DNA from 4 places in the Solwaraspora sp. WMMB762 genome. Region 4 is predicted to be linked to each of the others. Evidence: riboswitches for the same ligand, from Rfam matches in the RefSeq annotation. Region 4 holds a riboswitch; each other region holds the start of a gene.
What was found. A riboswitch is a leader RNA that binds a small molecule or an ion and turns the genes downstream of it on or off. The one in region 4 is predicted to bind cyclic di-AMP.
Positions count from the first base shown of each region.

Region 1: another riboswitch for cyclic di-AMP. It lies ahead of ACN27J_RS23970 (coiled-coil domain-containing protein); the one in region 4 lies ahead of ACN27J_RS30195 (NlpC/P60 family protein).
Region 2: another riboswitch for cyclic di-AMP. It lies ahead of ACN27J_RS20770 (NlpC/P60 family protein); the one in region 4 lies ahead of ACN27J_RS30195 (NlpC/P60 family protein).
Region 3: another riboswitch for cyclic di-AMP. It lies ahead of ACN27J_RS10925 (coiled-coil domain-containing protein); the one in region 4 lies ahead of ACN27J_RS30195 (NlpC/P60 family protein).

Region 1 covers NZ_JBMHMD010000001.1:5,356,597-5,360,458, reverse strand. The annotation lists gene tnpA (IS200/IS605 family transposase) at 6-476, shown strand; gene ACN27J_RS23980 (hypothetical protein) at 419-796, opposite strand; gene ACN27J_RS23975 (potassium channel family protein) at 1,487-2,164, opposite strand; cyclic di-AMP (ydaO/yuaA leader) riboswitch at 2,421-2,556, shown strand; gene ACN27J_RS23970 (coiled-coil domain-containing protein) at 2,559-3,575, shown strand; gene ACN27J_RS23965 (glycoside hydrolase family 65 protein) at 3,646-3,862, opposite strand, start outside.
Region 2 covers NZ_JBMHMD010000001.1:4,668,358-4,672,219, reverse strand. The annotation lists gene ACN27J_RS20785 (VanZ family protein) at 1-46, shown strand, start outside; gene ACN27J_RS20780 (GOLPH3/VPS74 family protein) at 43-789, opposite strand; gene ACN27J_RS20775 (NlpC/P60 family protein) at 1,040-2,083, shown strand; cyclic di-AMP (ydaO/yuaA leader) riboswitch at 2,341-2,484, shown strand; gene ACN27J_RS20770 (NlpC/P60 family protein) at 2,583-3,521, shown strand; gene dcd (dCTP deaminase) at 3,682-3,862, opposite strand, start outside.
Region 3 covers NZ_JBMHMD010000001.1:2,476,436-2,480,297, reverse strand. The annotation lists gene ACN27J_RS10930 (glycosyl hydrolase) at 1-648, opposite strand, end outside; gene ACN27J_RS10925 (coiled-coil domain-containing protein) at 1,133-2,206, opposite strand; cyclic di-AMP (ydaO/yuaA leader) riboswitch at 2,274-2,404, opposite strand; gene ACN27J_RS10920 (cation diffusion facilitator family transporter) at 2,573-3,481, opposite strand; gene ACN27J_RS10915 (HelD family protein) at 3,527-3,862, opposite strand, start outside.
Region 4 covers NZ_JBMHMD010000001.1:6,705,435-6,709,296, forward strand. The annotation lists gene ACN27J_RS30190 (sigma-70 family RNA polymerase sigma factor) at 20-1,012, shown strand; gene ACN27J_RS30195 (NlpC/P60 family protein) at 1,162-2,121, opposite strand; cyclic di-AMP (ydaO/yuaA leader) riboswitch at 2,132-2,263, opposite strand; gene ACN27J_RS30200 (DUF6232 family protein) at 2,739-3,275, shown strand; gene ACN27J_RS30205 (DUF5753 domain-containing protein) at 3,323-3,862, opposite strand, start outside.

The DNA.
Region 1 (3,862 bases), 1.3 Mb from region 4:
GGTTTATGGTCGAACTTCAAGGCATCCGCACTGGCAGACACTGCACTTTCGCGATGCATGTCCACTTGGTTTTCGTGACGAAGTTCCGGCACAACGTGTTCGCCGACCGGCACCTGACCCGGATGGAGGCGATCATGCGAGACGTGTGCGCCGACTTCGAGGCCGAACTGGTCGAGTTCAACGGCGGCCACAACCACGTCCACCTGCTGGTCAACTTCCCGCCCAAGGTCGCCGTGGCCAGGCTGGTCAACAGCCTCAAAGGGGTCTCCTCGCGCCGCCTCCGGCAGGAGTTCCCCGACCTGGTGCGCCACTACTACCGGGCCAACAAACTCTGGTCCGGCTCGTACTTCGCCGGGTCTGTCGGCGGCGCACCGTTGACCGTCATCAAGCAGTACATCGAGCAGCAGAACCGTCCCGGTCAAGGCACTGCTCGGGCCTGGCGGCCCTCCCAGCGCGGGCCTTCACCCCCGGCCTGAAGGCCGGAGCACTGGCCCGCATTCCGGTAGCCGGTCACCCCGACGTCGTCGGTGGCCGCCGTCCAGACCAGGGTGACGTCGGTGGTGCTGATCTCGGCGACGGTCGGGGTGCCGGGGGTGGTCGGCGGCTCGGTGTCCGCCGCGGCGAGCGCCGCGGACGCCGGTAGCAGGGGTGGGCCGAGCAGTGCGGCGGCGACCGCGACGCCGAGCCGGCGTCGGGTGTGGTTGGGATCGCGCCGGATCCCCCGGCGGCAGCGGTGCGGCGGTTGCGGCATGGACATCTCGCTTTCGGTGCGGCCGCCGGGACGGACCAGCGACATTGATATCCATGATTGTCGATTGACTAGTCGGGCACCACCGCGCCGGCGGCGCGTGACCGGACCGTCCGGTCGCGACCAGCAGATCGACCGACTGTGAGCTTGCTCACTACCGATCGACGAGCATCGAAGCCTTACGCGGCGACGGAAAGGTCGGTCCGACCGTTTGCCGCAGACCGGACGCGGCAGCCCAGCCGCTGCCCCAGGCCCCATACACAACGAAGCCTGCCGATGCATCGGCAGGCCGGGCAGCGCTGTCGGACGGACCGGCGTCGCGGTCCTGACTTGTCGGCGATTCCCCGCCGTAACAATCGAGGACTAGCGTGGGGACGGGGAGGGCAACCCCCGTCCCCACCATCAGTTGCTAAACACGCACGAGCGGTCTGGCGTCCAGGTCGTGCGTGACGCGCGGGAGCCGGGCCACGCGAGTGGCTCTGGTTCCACCTCCTCTCGACAGGTGGTGCGCGGGCTGGCGGCGGAGTCCGGGCTTGGCCCGCCGCCAGCCTCGGGAGCTGTGCGGTTGACACGGTGATGTCGCCATCGCCGCGCCACGCGTCGATTACTTCAGCGGGGGCACATCCATCGATGGAAGCGCTCCCATGCAGGGACTGTAGCCTGAGTCACGAGTTTGCGAAAGTCCGGCGGCTGATCAGCTCACGAAATGAAGGTGTGATGAGGCGGTCACGCCCATGTTCACCGGCCGAACTGCTGAACCGCCGTGGTCGCCCCGGCGACGATCAGCAGCGCATCCGGCGGGATCAACGTCTCAGGTCCCGCGTACCTCAGCTGCCGGTCCCGCTCCTTGATCCCGACCACCGTGATGCCGTACCGCTGACGTAGCCGGGACTCGGCCAACGTCCGGCCGGCGGCGTCCGGCGGGGCGCAGACCTTGGCGATGGCGAACCCGTCGTCGAACTCGATGAAGTCGAGCATCCGACTGGCCAGCAGGTGGGCCACCCGGTCACCCATCGCCGCCTCCGGAAAGATCACATGGTGCGCGCCGACCGAGGCGAGGATCCGGCCGTGCTTGGCGGTGATCGCCTTCGCCCAGACCTCCGGGACACCCAGCTCGGTCAGCGCCACCACGGTGAGGATGCTGGCCTCGACGTCCGAGCCGATGCCGACCACCGCGCGGGGGTAGTCGGCGACGCCGCACTGGCGCAGCGCCTGGTCATCGGTCGAATCCGCCTCGACCACCCTCGGCAGCCGCTCGGACCAGCGGTGCACCCGTTTGGGATGCTCGTCGATGCCCAGCACGTCGTGGCCGAGGCGGAGCAGAGACTGGGCGACCTGACCACCGAACCGGCCGAGGCCGATCACCACCACGCTGTCGGCGTCCGGCGGCCCAACCGGGGAATCGTCATCTCTCACCGAAGATCCGTCCGACGCTACGACTTTCCCGCTTTTCCTCATACGCACTGTAGTCAGCCGCTAACCTCGGCGCAGCGAATCCGGCCCGCCTGACGACTTGTCGTACGCCGCCGAACGCAGAAAGTGGACATCACCGAAAGTCGTTGCCCGGTAACGGATTTTTCCAGCTCAGTCAGGATTGTCGAGGTGTTGATGCCGGTGACCGATCCGGTAAGCTTGCCGGCGGTCTCCGCCAGGCGGCGCCCACCGGTGCCGGCGGTGACCGCCGCCCAATCACCCTCCGGGGTGAGCCGGGGAACCACGTTTCCACCGGGGTGAATCCGCGCCAGCGGTAGGGATCGTTCCGTCCCGAACCCGTCAGCTAACTCGGTCGGCGGCCAAGGAAAGGAACAGGATGACCGCACCCCTCCGCCGGCGGATTCCGACGGCCGCGGCCCTCGCCGCCGTCGCCGCCCTGCTCGCCGGCTTCGTCGTAGCGTCGCCGGCCGCCGCTCAGGATCCGGACGACGAAGGCGCCCCGCCACTGCTCAGCGAAGTGCTCGAATCGACCGGCCGGGGCTACGTCGAAGCCAAGGCGGCGGTCGACGAGTCCCGCAAACGCCAGTTGAAGCTCAACCTCGAGTTGGAAAAGGTCGAGGAACGGATAGCGGCGCTGACCCCACAGATCGGCCAGGTCGCCTCCAACTCGTACCGTCTCGGTCGGATCACCCCGGTGATGGTCCTGCTCAACAGCGCCGACCCGGACGCGTTGCTGGAACGCGCCGAAGGCCTGGACATGATCGCCATGCACGACAACAAGCGGATCCGGGAGCTCAACGAGGCCCGCGCACAGGCCGCCCGGGCGGTCGCCGCAATCGACGCCGAGGTGGCCCGCGAGGAACAGCAACTCGAAGCGATGGCCCGCCAGAAGAAAGAGGCCGAAAAGGCCCTGCAACTGGTCGGCGCGGTCGCCACCAACGGGTTCGTCTCGGCCACCTCGCCGGTCGCCGCCCAGGCTCCGCGTAACTCGGACGGTTCCTGGCCGTCCCAGTCGTGCAGTCTGGACGACCCCACCACGAGCGGCTGCATCACGCCGCGCACCATGCACGCGCTGAACGAGGCGAAGAAGGCCGGCTTCACCCGCTTCGTCTCCTGCTTCCGCCCCGGCGGACCGTTCGAGCACCCCAAGGGGCGGGCCTGCGACTTCTCCGCTCAGCAGCAGGGGTTCGGCGGCGACGCCTTCGGCGACGACCGGCTGTACGGCAACAACCTGACCGCCTTCTTCGTCCGCAACGCCGACAAGCTCGGCATCCTGTACGTCATCTGGTACCGCCAGTTCTGGTCACCGACCACCGGTTGGAGTTCGTACAGCGGTGCCGGCGGCGACCCGAACAGCGACCACACCAACCACGTACATCTGTCCCTGCTGTGACCTGACCTCGCTTCGCGCGGTGCCGGGCCGGTCCGGCACCGCGCGAAGAACCGTCAGTCGGTACGCGCCGTCAGTCGGTACGCGCCGACCGGCGCACCGGTGACCGGCCGGTCGGCTGCTGCGGCGGCGGACCGACCGGACCGGCCGGCGGGATCGCCCGGGTGACCGGCTTGTCCGCAGCCACCGTGATCGGCTCGCCGTGGTGGGTCAGGTCGACGGTGGCGTTCGGGTCGACGTCACGCAGCGAATAGGTCACCTCGTCGTGCTGGACCGCCACCCGCAGCCGC
Region 2 (3,862 bases), 2.0 Mb from region 4:
GTTGCTGTGGCGGCGGTTCGCGCCGTCGCCTACCGGGGTCAGCTAGCTGCCAGTCGCGACGTCGGTGGCGGTGAAGACGCTGCGGGCGACCGTCGCCCGGTACCCGTCGACGACGTCGGTGGTCGCGGCGATCGGCCAGGCCGCCGGCCCGAGCACCGCGGGCGGCCGGCGCCGCGCGTCCGAAGGCCGTGCAGCACCGACGTCCGGCACGTCGAGTGCGTTCAGCAGGCAGGCCAACGCGGCGGTACGTGGTCCGACCGGTCCGGCGCCGCGCTCGGCGGCGGCCAGCCGTCGCCGGGTCTCCGTCTCGGCGGGCGGTTCGACGCCGTCCGGCGGAGCGAACCTGGTCCGGGGCAGCACCCAGAGCACCCGGTCCCGTTCCCGGCGGAGCACCCCCGAGGCGACCAGCCCGTCGAGTACCTCATCGACTACACCGTGGGACAGATCGACCACCCAGTCGCGGGTCGCGCGGCCAGGCTCGGCCTGGATCCTGGTCCGTACCTGGTCGAGCAGCTCCCGACCGTGGCCTCGACCCGGGGCTCCGCCGGGCGCGTACCCGCCGGCGGGATCGTCGTCGGCCTGGCTGTCGTCGGCTGGGTTGCCGCCGGTCGGGCTGTCGTCGGCCAGCACCCGGCCGTCTGCGTCAATCGCAATCTGCCCGCCGACGGCGAGGTCGCACAACACCGCCCCGGCGACGGCGTAGTCGAGCTCTGGGGAAGCGACGGTCGCGGTCCCGGAATCGTCATAGCTGAGCAGGACCAGCTCCTCCGCGAGGCTGAGCGACTCCATGTCATCACGCTAACCGCCCATACCGGTGACCGCAGGAGAAGCGGTAGTTGCGGGAGAAGCAGCTGCTACGGGAGAAGCAGTGCTGCGGGCGGCGCCGAGCGGTTGCCACGGAGGAAGCAGAGGCGGCAGGCGGTCTTGAACGAACACCGCGCTTTCCAATAAGGTGATGCACCGACCGCTGCGGATGTCGGCCTCCGTACCCCCCGCCCGTGAGGCCCCAGCGATCGAACCATTGAAGGAGTCGCTGCCAATGGCACGTGCGCTCGCAAATTCGCACATCCATCGTCACAGTGGGTCCCGATATCGACGCGGAGAGCATCGACCTTTACGGCTCTTGCGGCGCAGTGCGATCACACTGTTGCTCGCCGTAATCGCGTTGGTCTCCCCGGCTGGGCCGGCCCACGCCGAGCCGACGCTGGCTGAGATCGAAGCCGAGTTGGACGCCCAGTGGCTGAAACTGGAACCGGTCATCGAGCAGTACAACAAGGTGCACAGCGAGCTCAAGGCCAACGAGAAGAAAGCGGCCGCGCTCGACGAGAAGATCCGCCCCCTGTCCCTGCAGGCCAACCTGGCGGCGGACGAGATCGGCGAGGTTGCCAACCGCTACTACCGGACCGGGCCGTCGAGTGAACTGAACGCCCTGCTCCGGACCGGATCACCGACCAGCCTGGCGGATCAGCTCGTGGTGCTGGACCGAATCTCCAAGCGTCGGCAGGAAAAGATCACCGCTGTTCTGGAGACCCGGGACCGCTATCTCGCCGAACGGCAGACGCTGGACGAGTTGATCACGAAGCAGCAGGCACAGGACAAGACGCTCGCCGAGCAGCGCAAGACCATCGACGCCGAGATCAAGCGCCTGGAACGGGCGCGCAACGCCGCGTACCAGTCCACCGGCTACACCGGCGGATCCGGTGCCTCCGGCCCGTGTCCGGCGGTGTCGGTCGGCGGAGCCGCCGGAACCGCGGTCCGCACCGCGTGCGCACAGCTCGGTAAGCCGTACGTCTGGGGTGCCACCGGGCCGAACGCCTTCGACTGTTCCGGCCTGACCCAGTACGCCTGGGCAAGTGCCGGTGTCAGCCTCACGCATTACACCGGAACTCAGTGGAATCAGGGCAGTTCGGTCAGCCGCGCCAACGCCAAGCCCGGGGATCTCGTATTCTTCTTTAGTGATCTGCATCACGTGGGGATCTACATCGGTAATGGCCTGATGGTGCACGCTCCCCGCGCGGGTCAACCCGTGCAGATGGAGAACATCGACAACATGCCGCTCGCCGGGTTCAAGCGGGTCGGCTGATCGCGGCAGGTCAGCCAGCCCGCCGAGGCAATCTGAGTGGCGCGCGTTGGTCGGCCGAACGTACGGGCGGACCGGTATGAACGGGCCGGTCCGCCCGGCAAAATTCGAACGCTTGAACGATGGCAGCCTATGCACGATACGCAATCGTCTGCGTACTCAATGAGATAGTCCATGTTCTCGCTTGCGTAGCGAGAACGCCGCTCTCTACCCTTGGGGATCGTCGAGTCGGGAGGACGTCAACCAACCGGGTTGACCTCGGCCTGACACCGCCTAATCGCCGTCTGACGGCGAGCCGGGGACCCACGGCACTCCTGGGGTGAATCCGCAGGCCACCTGCGGTAGGGCGTCTCCTTTCCGCCCGAACCCGTCAGCTAACCCGGTAGGCGGTCTGGGGAGAAGGAGTCCGGTGGCTACGAGCGCCCCTCGGCGATACCTCCGGTGGTCCAGCCGTGACCATCGGCGAAAAACGCCGCACGACCCTAGCCGAGTACTCACCGCGTTGATCGCCGCCACCACCGGCGTCGGTCTGCTGCTGGTCGGAGCGCCGGCGCAGGCGCAGCCCACCGTCGCCGAAATCGAGTCGCAGATCGACGAGGTCTGGGCCGAGCTCGAACCGACGATCGAACGGCACAACGCCGTACGGCAGGACCTCGCCGCCAAGAAGAAGCAGGCGGACGAACTGCAGAAGAAGATCAAGCCGCTGCAGATCCAGATCGACCTGGCGATGGATCGGGTCAGCGAGTTCGCCGCCCGGTCGTACAAGGGTGGTAGTCCGTCGGTCTTCAACGCGATCCTGACCAATGGCAAGCCGACCCACCTCGCCGACCAGCTCGAGCTGCTGGACCAGTTCGCCCGGCGGCAGGCCCGCGACGTGCAGGCCGTCGTCGACCTCAAGAACGAGTACGCCGTGAAGAAGGCCCCGCTCGACGAGTTGATCGTCGAGCTGACCAGCACCGAGGCTCAGCTGGCGGCGAAGGCCAAGGAGATCGACGCCGAGGTTGACCGGTTGCAGGACCTGCGCCTGGAGGCGTACGGCTCGACCAACACCCTCGGCTCGCTGCGTCCCGCGCCCTGCCCGGCGACCTACCCCGGCGGGGCGGCCGGCAAGGCGGTCACCTTCGCCTGTGCGCAGATCGGCAAGCCGTACGTCTGGGGTTCAGCGGGACCGGGCAGCTACGACTGTTCGGGTCTTACCCTGGCCGCTTGGGCGCAGGCCGGCGTCTCGCTGCCGCACAACGCCGCCCGGCAGCGTCAGGTGACCGCCAACGTCAGCCGGGACGAGTTGCGCCCCGGCGACCTCATCTTCTACTACAGCGGGCTCTCCCACGTCGGCATGTACGTGGGTAACGGCTGGATCGTGCACGCCTCCCAGGCGGGTGAACCGGTGCAGATGCGCAAGATCGGTTCGAGTGTGCACAGTTACGGCAGGCCCGGCTAGACCTCACTCCTCCCCATGGCCTGGCGCGTGCCGCTGATCCCCCCGTCAAGCGGCAGCACCGGCCACCGGAAAGGCGCCCTCCCATGTCTCCCCCCGGCTTGGGAGGGCGCCTTTCGCCTCTCCGCCGCCGGTGCGCCGGCTCTCCAACAGCCCAGCCGGTTCAGCTGGTCGGCCAGGTGCGCCACCGCTGCCAGGACCGGCTCGGAGTGGGTCCACGCTGCCCCTGGTACCGGGATCCGTAGACCGCCGACCCGTACGGATGCTCGGACGTCGACGAGAGCCGGAAGATGCACAACTGGCCGATCCTCATCCCGGGCCACAGCTTGATCGGCAGGTTGGCC
Region 3 (3,862 bases), 4.2 Mb from region 4:
GGTGCCGCCGTGGTGCCAGACCGTCGGGGTGCCGGGGAACGACAGCTGTGCGTTGCCGCCGGTGACCTGGGCGTACACGAACGGCAGACCGTGGCCGACGGTGGCGCGCAGGGTGCGGGCGCCGTCGGACCAGTACGGGCTGACCGTCCAGTCGGTCCAGCCGTCGACCTTGACGTCCGGGGCGTTGAGCCCGGCGACGCCGAGGGTGAACTCCCGGGTGTACGGGTAGTGGTACTCGCCGACGCCGGTCGACGTGCCGGAGATCGCCGCCTCGGTGGTGTAGGAGACGCCGAGCCCGCCGGCGGTCGGCTGGAACGACATCGGATGGGCGTGCAGCGGGTCGGAGTAGGCGCAGTTGTACCGCTTGAACAGCAGCGACGACCACCAGTCGTTGGTCGGCACCGCACCGGCCGGGGCGTTGCCCGTGACGTACTGCCGGGGGTTGGCGGAGATGTTGCCGCAGGCGGTCGGGGCGGACGCGCCCGCCGGGCGGGTGGTGGTGTAGCTGCCGGCGCCGACGGTGGCGGCGTCGGCGGTGCGCAGTACGCCGAAGATTAGTCCGGTGGCGGCCAGCGCCGTCACGGTGGTGGCTGCCAGAATCCGGCGCGGCGTACGACCTGTTCGCGCGCCACGGATCGACAGGTTCATGGTGCCTCCGGGTTGGGTCGGGCGCGGTCCACGATCGCGAAAAATTTCACGCCCATTAATGAGTTATTGCCAGGAGGTCATCAGACATACGGGCTCCTGTCAATATCTCGACATGAAGTTTCGTGCATCCGGTACGGGGTCGTCGCGGTCTGTTGACAGCCGTACCGCTGCTGCTATATATCTAACTGTGAGAGCGCTCTCTCGGCCTCGCGAGCTGCAATGTGCCCTGCGTGAGCCGGGTGTGACTGCGTGGTGGTAGAGCGCTCTCGCGTGGATGCCGGTGGCCGTCGGTTGATATGCCGATCGGTCTTTCGGTGCTGCCCGAGGCTCCCGCGCATCTATTATCGATGCTGATAGGAATCGTCCTCCGGGAATGCGCTACCCCGATTCGGGGGGATCACCGTCGAGCCGGAGGGGCGTCGGTGCATAGCCGTACGGGGGCGGACGGCCACCGATGTGGCCGTCCGCCCCCGTACGCGCGACGTCAGTACACCGACAGGTGCACGTGGTTTGTGTGGTCGCTGGACGGGTCGCCGCCTGCACCGCTGTACGTCTTCCAGCCGCTGCTGGGCAGCCAGATCCGCTTGTACCAGATCACGTAGAGCACACCGAGCCGGTCGGCGTTGTTGATGTAGTAGTTCGCGAGGTTGTCGCCGTAGCTCTTGTCACCGCCGGTCGCCACTCCACCGAAGCCGTTGGGCTGGGCGGCGAAATCACACGCCCGGCCCTTGGGGTGCTCGCCGGAGCTGCCGTTGCGGAAGCAGGACACGTAACGGGTGAAGCCGGCAGCCTTCGCCTGGTTCAGGGCGTGCAGCGTACGGGGCGTGATGCAGCCGGAGGTGGTGGGGTCGTCGACGTTGCACGACTCGGCCGGCCAGGAGCCGTTGGCGTTGCGCGGGGCCGGGGTCGCCGACGCGCTGGACGACCCGGATCCCGACGACCCGGAGCCGGAGGATCCTGAGCCGGAGGATCCGCTGGCGGCGGCCCGCTCGGCCTCCTCCGCCGCCTGCTGCCTCGCCCGTTCCTCCGCCTCCTTCTCGGCGGCGACCGCGACGGCCAAGGCCCGCTCCGCCTGGTTCCGGCGTTGGTCCATGATGGTGACCTGCTTCTGCTGCTCCCGGATCTCATGCTCGATCGCAGCCTTGGACCTGGTCACCTGGTCGCGGGTGCGGTACAGCTCGCGGAGCTGCTTCTCCTCGTTGGCGGTCACCGCACTCAGCGCCGCCGCCCGGTCGATGAACCCTTCCGGTGAGGTGCTGTTGAGCAACGCGGAGACCGGGCCGAGCCTGCCGTTGCGGTACGCGCGGTCGACGATGTGCCCGACGTTCCTGTTTCGTTGCTCCAGCTCAGCACCGACCGTGTCGAGCTGCTCGGACAGCTTCTTCTGCCGGCCCTTCGAGTGGTCGAGCGCCGCCTTGGCGTCGATCCAGCCCTTCGAGGCCGCATCGAGCTCCTTGCGCAGGCTGTCGGTGCCTCCCTCGTCGTCGACCCGGTCGGGCCGGTTCGCGGGCAGGGCGGCTCCGGCCGGCGAGCCGATCGGGGTGCCGGTGACGGCCATCAGGGCAGCGGTCAACGCCGCCAACAACGCGGATCGGGTTTTTCTGTGGACTGTGCGTGACACTGTGCATTCCTTCCGTCAGCCGCCGACCGGGTTAGCTGACGGGTTCGGGACGGAAGATCCCTACCGCGTGACGCGGATGCACCCCAGGTACGTGGTTCCCCGGCTCGCCGTACGGCGATTAGGCGACGGCCTCCGCAGGCGCCGGAGGGGCGCCGCCCGAGCGGAGACCGGGGCCGACACTACCGGTTCCCCGGGTTGCCGTCCCGGTATCGATAGCCATGTTATGTCTGGAAAAAACAGAAATATACGTATATCGTAGCTGTCAACGTCGCGGTAAGGTCACGAAACTTAAGCATCTGCTAATCACCAGTCGGCCGGTCCACAGGAGTCGGCGGGGGCCAGCGGCTCGATCTGCAGCGTCGCGTGCTCGATACCGAACTCGTCGTGCAGGGCTGTCCGGGCGTCCCGCAGCACCGTGCCGACATCGGCTGACGGGGTCACGGCCAGGTGTGCCGAGGCCACCTCCATGCCTGGGGTGAGCGTCCAGACGTGGAGGTCGTGCACGTCGCAGACGCCCGGCACGGTGGCCAGCCGGCTGCGGACCCGGGCGACCTCCACATGCTCCGGCGCCGCCTGCACCAGGATGCGCAGCGCGGCCCGGGCCAGCCGCCAGGTGCGCGGCAGGATGAACACCCCGACACCGACGGCGACCAGCGGGTCGGCGTACCACCAGCCGGTGGTGGCGATCACCGTGGCGGCCACCAGCACCCCCACCGAGCCGAGGAGGTCGCCGAGTACCTCCAGGTAGGCGCCCCGTACGTTGAGGCTCTCCCTGGCCCCCTGGCGCAGCAGGGCGAAGGCGACGATGTTGGCGAGCAGTCCGGCGACCGCCACCACCAGCATCGGGCCGACCGTCACCGGCTCTGGATCGGCGAACCGGCGGGCCGCCTCAACCAGGACGTAGAGCGCGACCCCGGCGAGCAGTACGGCGTTCGCCAGCGCGGCCAGCACCTCGAGGCGGTAGAGGCCGAAGGTGCGCTGCGGCTCCCCGGTCGGTCGCCGGGTCGCGGCGATCGCCGCGAGCGCCATGCCGATGCCGAGTACGTCGGTGAACATGTGCCCGGCGTCGGACAGCAGTGCCAGGGAGCCGGTGGCCAGCGCGGTGACCGCCTCGACGACCATGAAGCCCGCCAGCAGGGCGAAGGCAGCCCAGAGACGCCCGTAGTGTCGCTGGCCGGTGCTCCCGGCGCCGTGATCGTGTCCGACTCCCACGCCTGCCACCCTCCGTTGCCCGGCGTCTCGTCAGTAGACTAATGCTCACATAGCAATATGTGCAATCGACTCCGGGTCGGGGTCGATGGTGACCAGCCGCTGCGTCGCCCGGGAGAGCGCGACGTAGAGCGTGCGCACCCCGGCCTCGGACTCGGCACGGATCTCCTCGCTGGCCACCAGCACCACCGCGTCGTACTCCATGCCCTTCGCCTGCAGGCTCGACACCACCTGCAGCCGGGAGGTCGCCAGCTCGCCGAGCCAGCCGGCGACCTCGTCCCGCCGGGCCACCGCGGCGATGACGCCGACCGTCCCCTCCACGGCTGCCAGCATCTCGGCGGTCGCGGTACGGACGGCAGCCGGCAGCACCGCCGCAGCTACCCG
Region 4 (3,862 bases):
GAGGCTGATGGAGATGCGCATCGCAGGTGACAGGGCACGACGTGGGGTTAACGAGGGGACCGTGAGCAACGTGGAGAAGACGATGGCTTTGCGGACCGACGAGGTCGCCGAGGAGCGGGACCTCGTTGGCGTCTACCTGCATGAGATCTCCCGTACGCCGCTGCTCGACGCGGCCCGGGAAGTCGACCTCTCCAAGGCGATCGAGGCCGGCCTGTATGCGGAGCACCTGCTGGAGCAGGGTGTGCCGCGGGCCGGGGTGAGCCGCGAGGAGCTGGAGCGGCTGGTCGTCGAGGGCGAGCGGGCCAAGGACCTGTTCATCCGGGCCAACCTGCGTCTGGTGGTGTCGATCGCCCGCCGCTACGTCCGGTCCGGGATGCCGATGCTGGACCTGATCCAGGAGGGCAACACCGGTCTGGTCCGCGCGGTGGAGAAGTTCGACTACGAGCGTGGTTTCAAGTTCTCCACCTACGCGACCTGGTGGATCCGGCAGGCCATCAGCCGGGCGATCGCCCAGCAGGAGCGGACCGTACGGCTTCCGGTGCACCTGGTCGAGGACGTCAACCGGATGCGCAACGTCGCCCGCCAGTTGACCCGCGAGCTCGGTTCGGACCCCGAGCCGGAGCAGATCGCCGCCTCGCTCGGCGTGCCGGTCGAGCGGGTGCACGAGCTGGTGCGGTGGTCGCAGGACACGGTGTCGTTGGACACCCCGGTCGGCGACGACGGCGACACCAACCTGGGCGACCTGGTGGCCGACAGCGACGCACCGTCGCCGGAGGACATCGTGCTGACCGGGTTGGAGCGGCAGCGGATCGAGGGCCTGCTCAACCACCTGGACGACCGGTCCGCCGGCATCATGCGGGCCCGGTACGGCCTGGAGGACGGGCGGGAGCACTCGCTGACCGAGGTCGCGTCGCGCTTCTCGCTGTCCCGTGAGCGCATCCGTCAGCTGGAGATCCAGGCGCTGGGCCGGCTGCGGGAGCTGGCCCGGGCGGAGGGGCTGCAGGCCGCCTGACGAACTGACCGCAGGCGACCGGATCCGCCGACGAACTGACAGCCCGCCGACGAACTGACAAACTGCCGACGAACTGACAAACTGCCGACGGCCCGGCATCCGCGATTAGCGGATGCCGGGCCGTCGGCAGTGTCGGGCGAGCGACCGGGTCAGCGGACCCGGCCGTAGCCGTACGGCGGCATCATGTCCACGCTGGCCAGCTCGACGGTGCGGCCGAAGGTGGGTGCGTGGATCACCTGGCCGCCGCCCACGTACAGGCCGACGTGGGCGAGACCGTTGTAGAACACCAGGTCACCTGGCTGCAGTGAACCACGGTTGATCTTCGCGACCACGTCCCACTGCATCGCCGCGTTGTGCGGCAGGCTCTTGCCGGCGGTACGCCACGCGGCAAGCGTCAGGCCCGAGCAGTCGTAACCGTTCGGGCCGCTGGCAGCCCAGACGTACGGCTTGCCGATGGCCCCGTACGCGAACTCGACGACCGAGCCGGCGGCACCGGACACCGACGGGACGGTCCCGGTGTACGACGAGCCGGTCTCGCTCGCGGCACCGTAGGCCCGTTCCCGCTTGTCCATCAGCTCGTCGATGTCGGCTTCGATGCTCTTCTTGCGGTCGGCGAGCTCCTTGACCTGGGCGTCCTGCTTCTTCAGGGCCGCCTGCAGCTTCTCCTGCTCGGCCAGGTAGGTCAGCTGGGTGCTGGTGAACTCGGTGAGCCGCTGCTGCCGGTCCCGGGCCAGGTGGTCGAGGGTGCCGAGCCGGTGGATGAAGCTGCCGGAGGTGCCGTCGAGCAGAGCGGTCGCGGTGCTCAACCCGCCGGTCTTGTACGCGTTGACCGCGATCTGACCGACCTCGGTCTGTGCCGCCGCGAGTTCGGCCTGCAGCGGGCCGAGCTTGGCGTCGATCTCCTCGGCCGCCGCCCGGGTGGCCTTGGCCTCCTCCCTGAGCCGGTTGTACGACTCGACGACCTTGGCCAGCTCTTCGGATTCCTTGTCGATCTGCTGCGTGAGTTCGCTGACCGTCGGCTGGGCGGTCGCGGCGGTAGCCGGTAGCACCAGGCCGAGGCTTACGCCGGTCAGCATCAGGGTGCGCAGCAGAATCCGCGCTGTTGACAAGAACGCAGAACCCTTCTTCCTCGCCGCCTACCGGGTTAGCTGACGGATTCGGGCGGGAAGTTCGCCCTACCGCGGTGGACCGCGGATTCACCCCAGTTGCCGATGGGTCCCCGGATCGCAACCGTGAGATCACTGTTTGTAACGTCAGATAATCTCGGGACGGCGATTCGGCGGCACTGGACCGGCGTCACCGCTTCCCGGCGACTGGCGACCGGACCAGCCGGTCCAACTTAGCCGCAAGGGTCGCGACCCGGAAAGTGCTGCGATCGTGATCCGTGGCATGGAACTGGCCGGAGTCCGTTGATGGTTACTGAATGTGACGGTTGGCTGCTCTGGGCAACATTCCTATTGCCTTCGCGTGACCGGTTGACTGCGGCGCGTCGTCATTGGACAGCGCCTGATCAATTGCGAATAATGCGTCATTAGTCGGTCTGCGCGGTTGTCGTCAGTAAGCTATCTGGATAAATAGGTGCAAAAGGTCCGATTCGCCATCCAGGACGCGGCCTGCCGTACGTCATTCTGCTAGGTGGCAGAATGACTACCTTCCATCGAGTAGCTTGCTGTTTGCACAATGGACCCGCAAGGTCAAGCGCCGCACGAGCCCTTCGGAGGCAGCTATGCGTGCTACTCGCCAGACCCCACCCCGACGCGGTTCCCCGGTGCCCGCCCGGCCCGGCTCCAGTGTCGGACGGACCTTCTACCGGCAGCCCGGTATCTGCGTGACCGGTGAATGGTTCGTCGTGGCCGGCCGGCGGTTCGCCGTCCGCGACCTCACCGAACTCCGGACCGCGCGGGGCGCCCGCGACCGGCTCACCGGCCGGGTGATCGCGGTGACCGCCGTGACCCTGACGGCGGTCGCGGTGACCGTCGGCTACACCCGCGGGCTGGACGAGGTCAGCGCGGGTGCCTACCTCGCGATGCTGGCGGCCGCGTTCGTGCCGGTGGCGGTCGCCTGGCTCGGCGACCGGTTGCGGCCGCGGGCGTACGAACTATGGGGCCGTCACCAGGGACTGCTGTTGCTGCTGTTCAGCACCGACGACGAACGCCAGTACGGCCAGGTGAGCCGGGCGTTGATGCGGGCCCGGGAAATGTCCCGGCTGGCCGGTCTGTCCGAGCCGGTCACCATCGAACCGTGGGTGCCCGACCGGCGGTGAGCGGGCCCGGCCGCCGCTGCGGTCGCCAGCGGGCTGGTCGACGTCGATCAGCCCGCGTCTCGCCCGTCCAGTTGGCGGGCGAGGTCGTGCAGCATCGCCACCGAGTCGGCCGGTGACAGGGATTCTGCCCGTAGTCGGTCGAAGACATGCTGGTACGGCCGGACCTCGTCGGCCCGGTCGATGACCTCCTCGACCAGAGCGCTCTCCACGTACACCACGTCGGCGTCGGCCTGGTCGGCGAAGTGCAGGATGACGAACGGCCCGAGCACCGTGTTGCTTCCGGCGGTGAACGGCAGCACCCGGACCGTGACATGAGGTGCCGCCGACATCTTCGCCACGTGTTGGAGCTGCTCGCGCAGCACCCGCGGGCCGCCGGTCATCCGGCGCAGCGCCGCCTCGTCGATGATCACCTCGATCTGCGGCGGATCCGCGCCGAACAGCACCTCGTGCTGGCGGGCCAGCCGGATCTGCACCCGCCCTTCGATCTCGGCCGCCGGTACGTGGTGCGGGCCGTCGGCCGGGATCACCGCGCGGGCGTACTCCTCGGTCTGCAGCAGGCCGGGGAAGCTGATCGGCTGGAAGTAGCG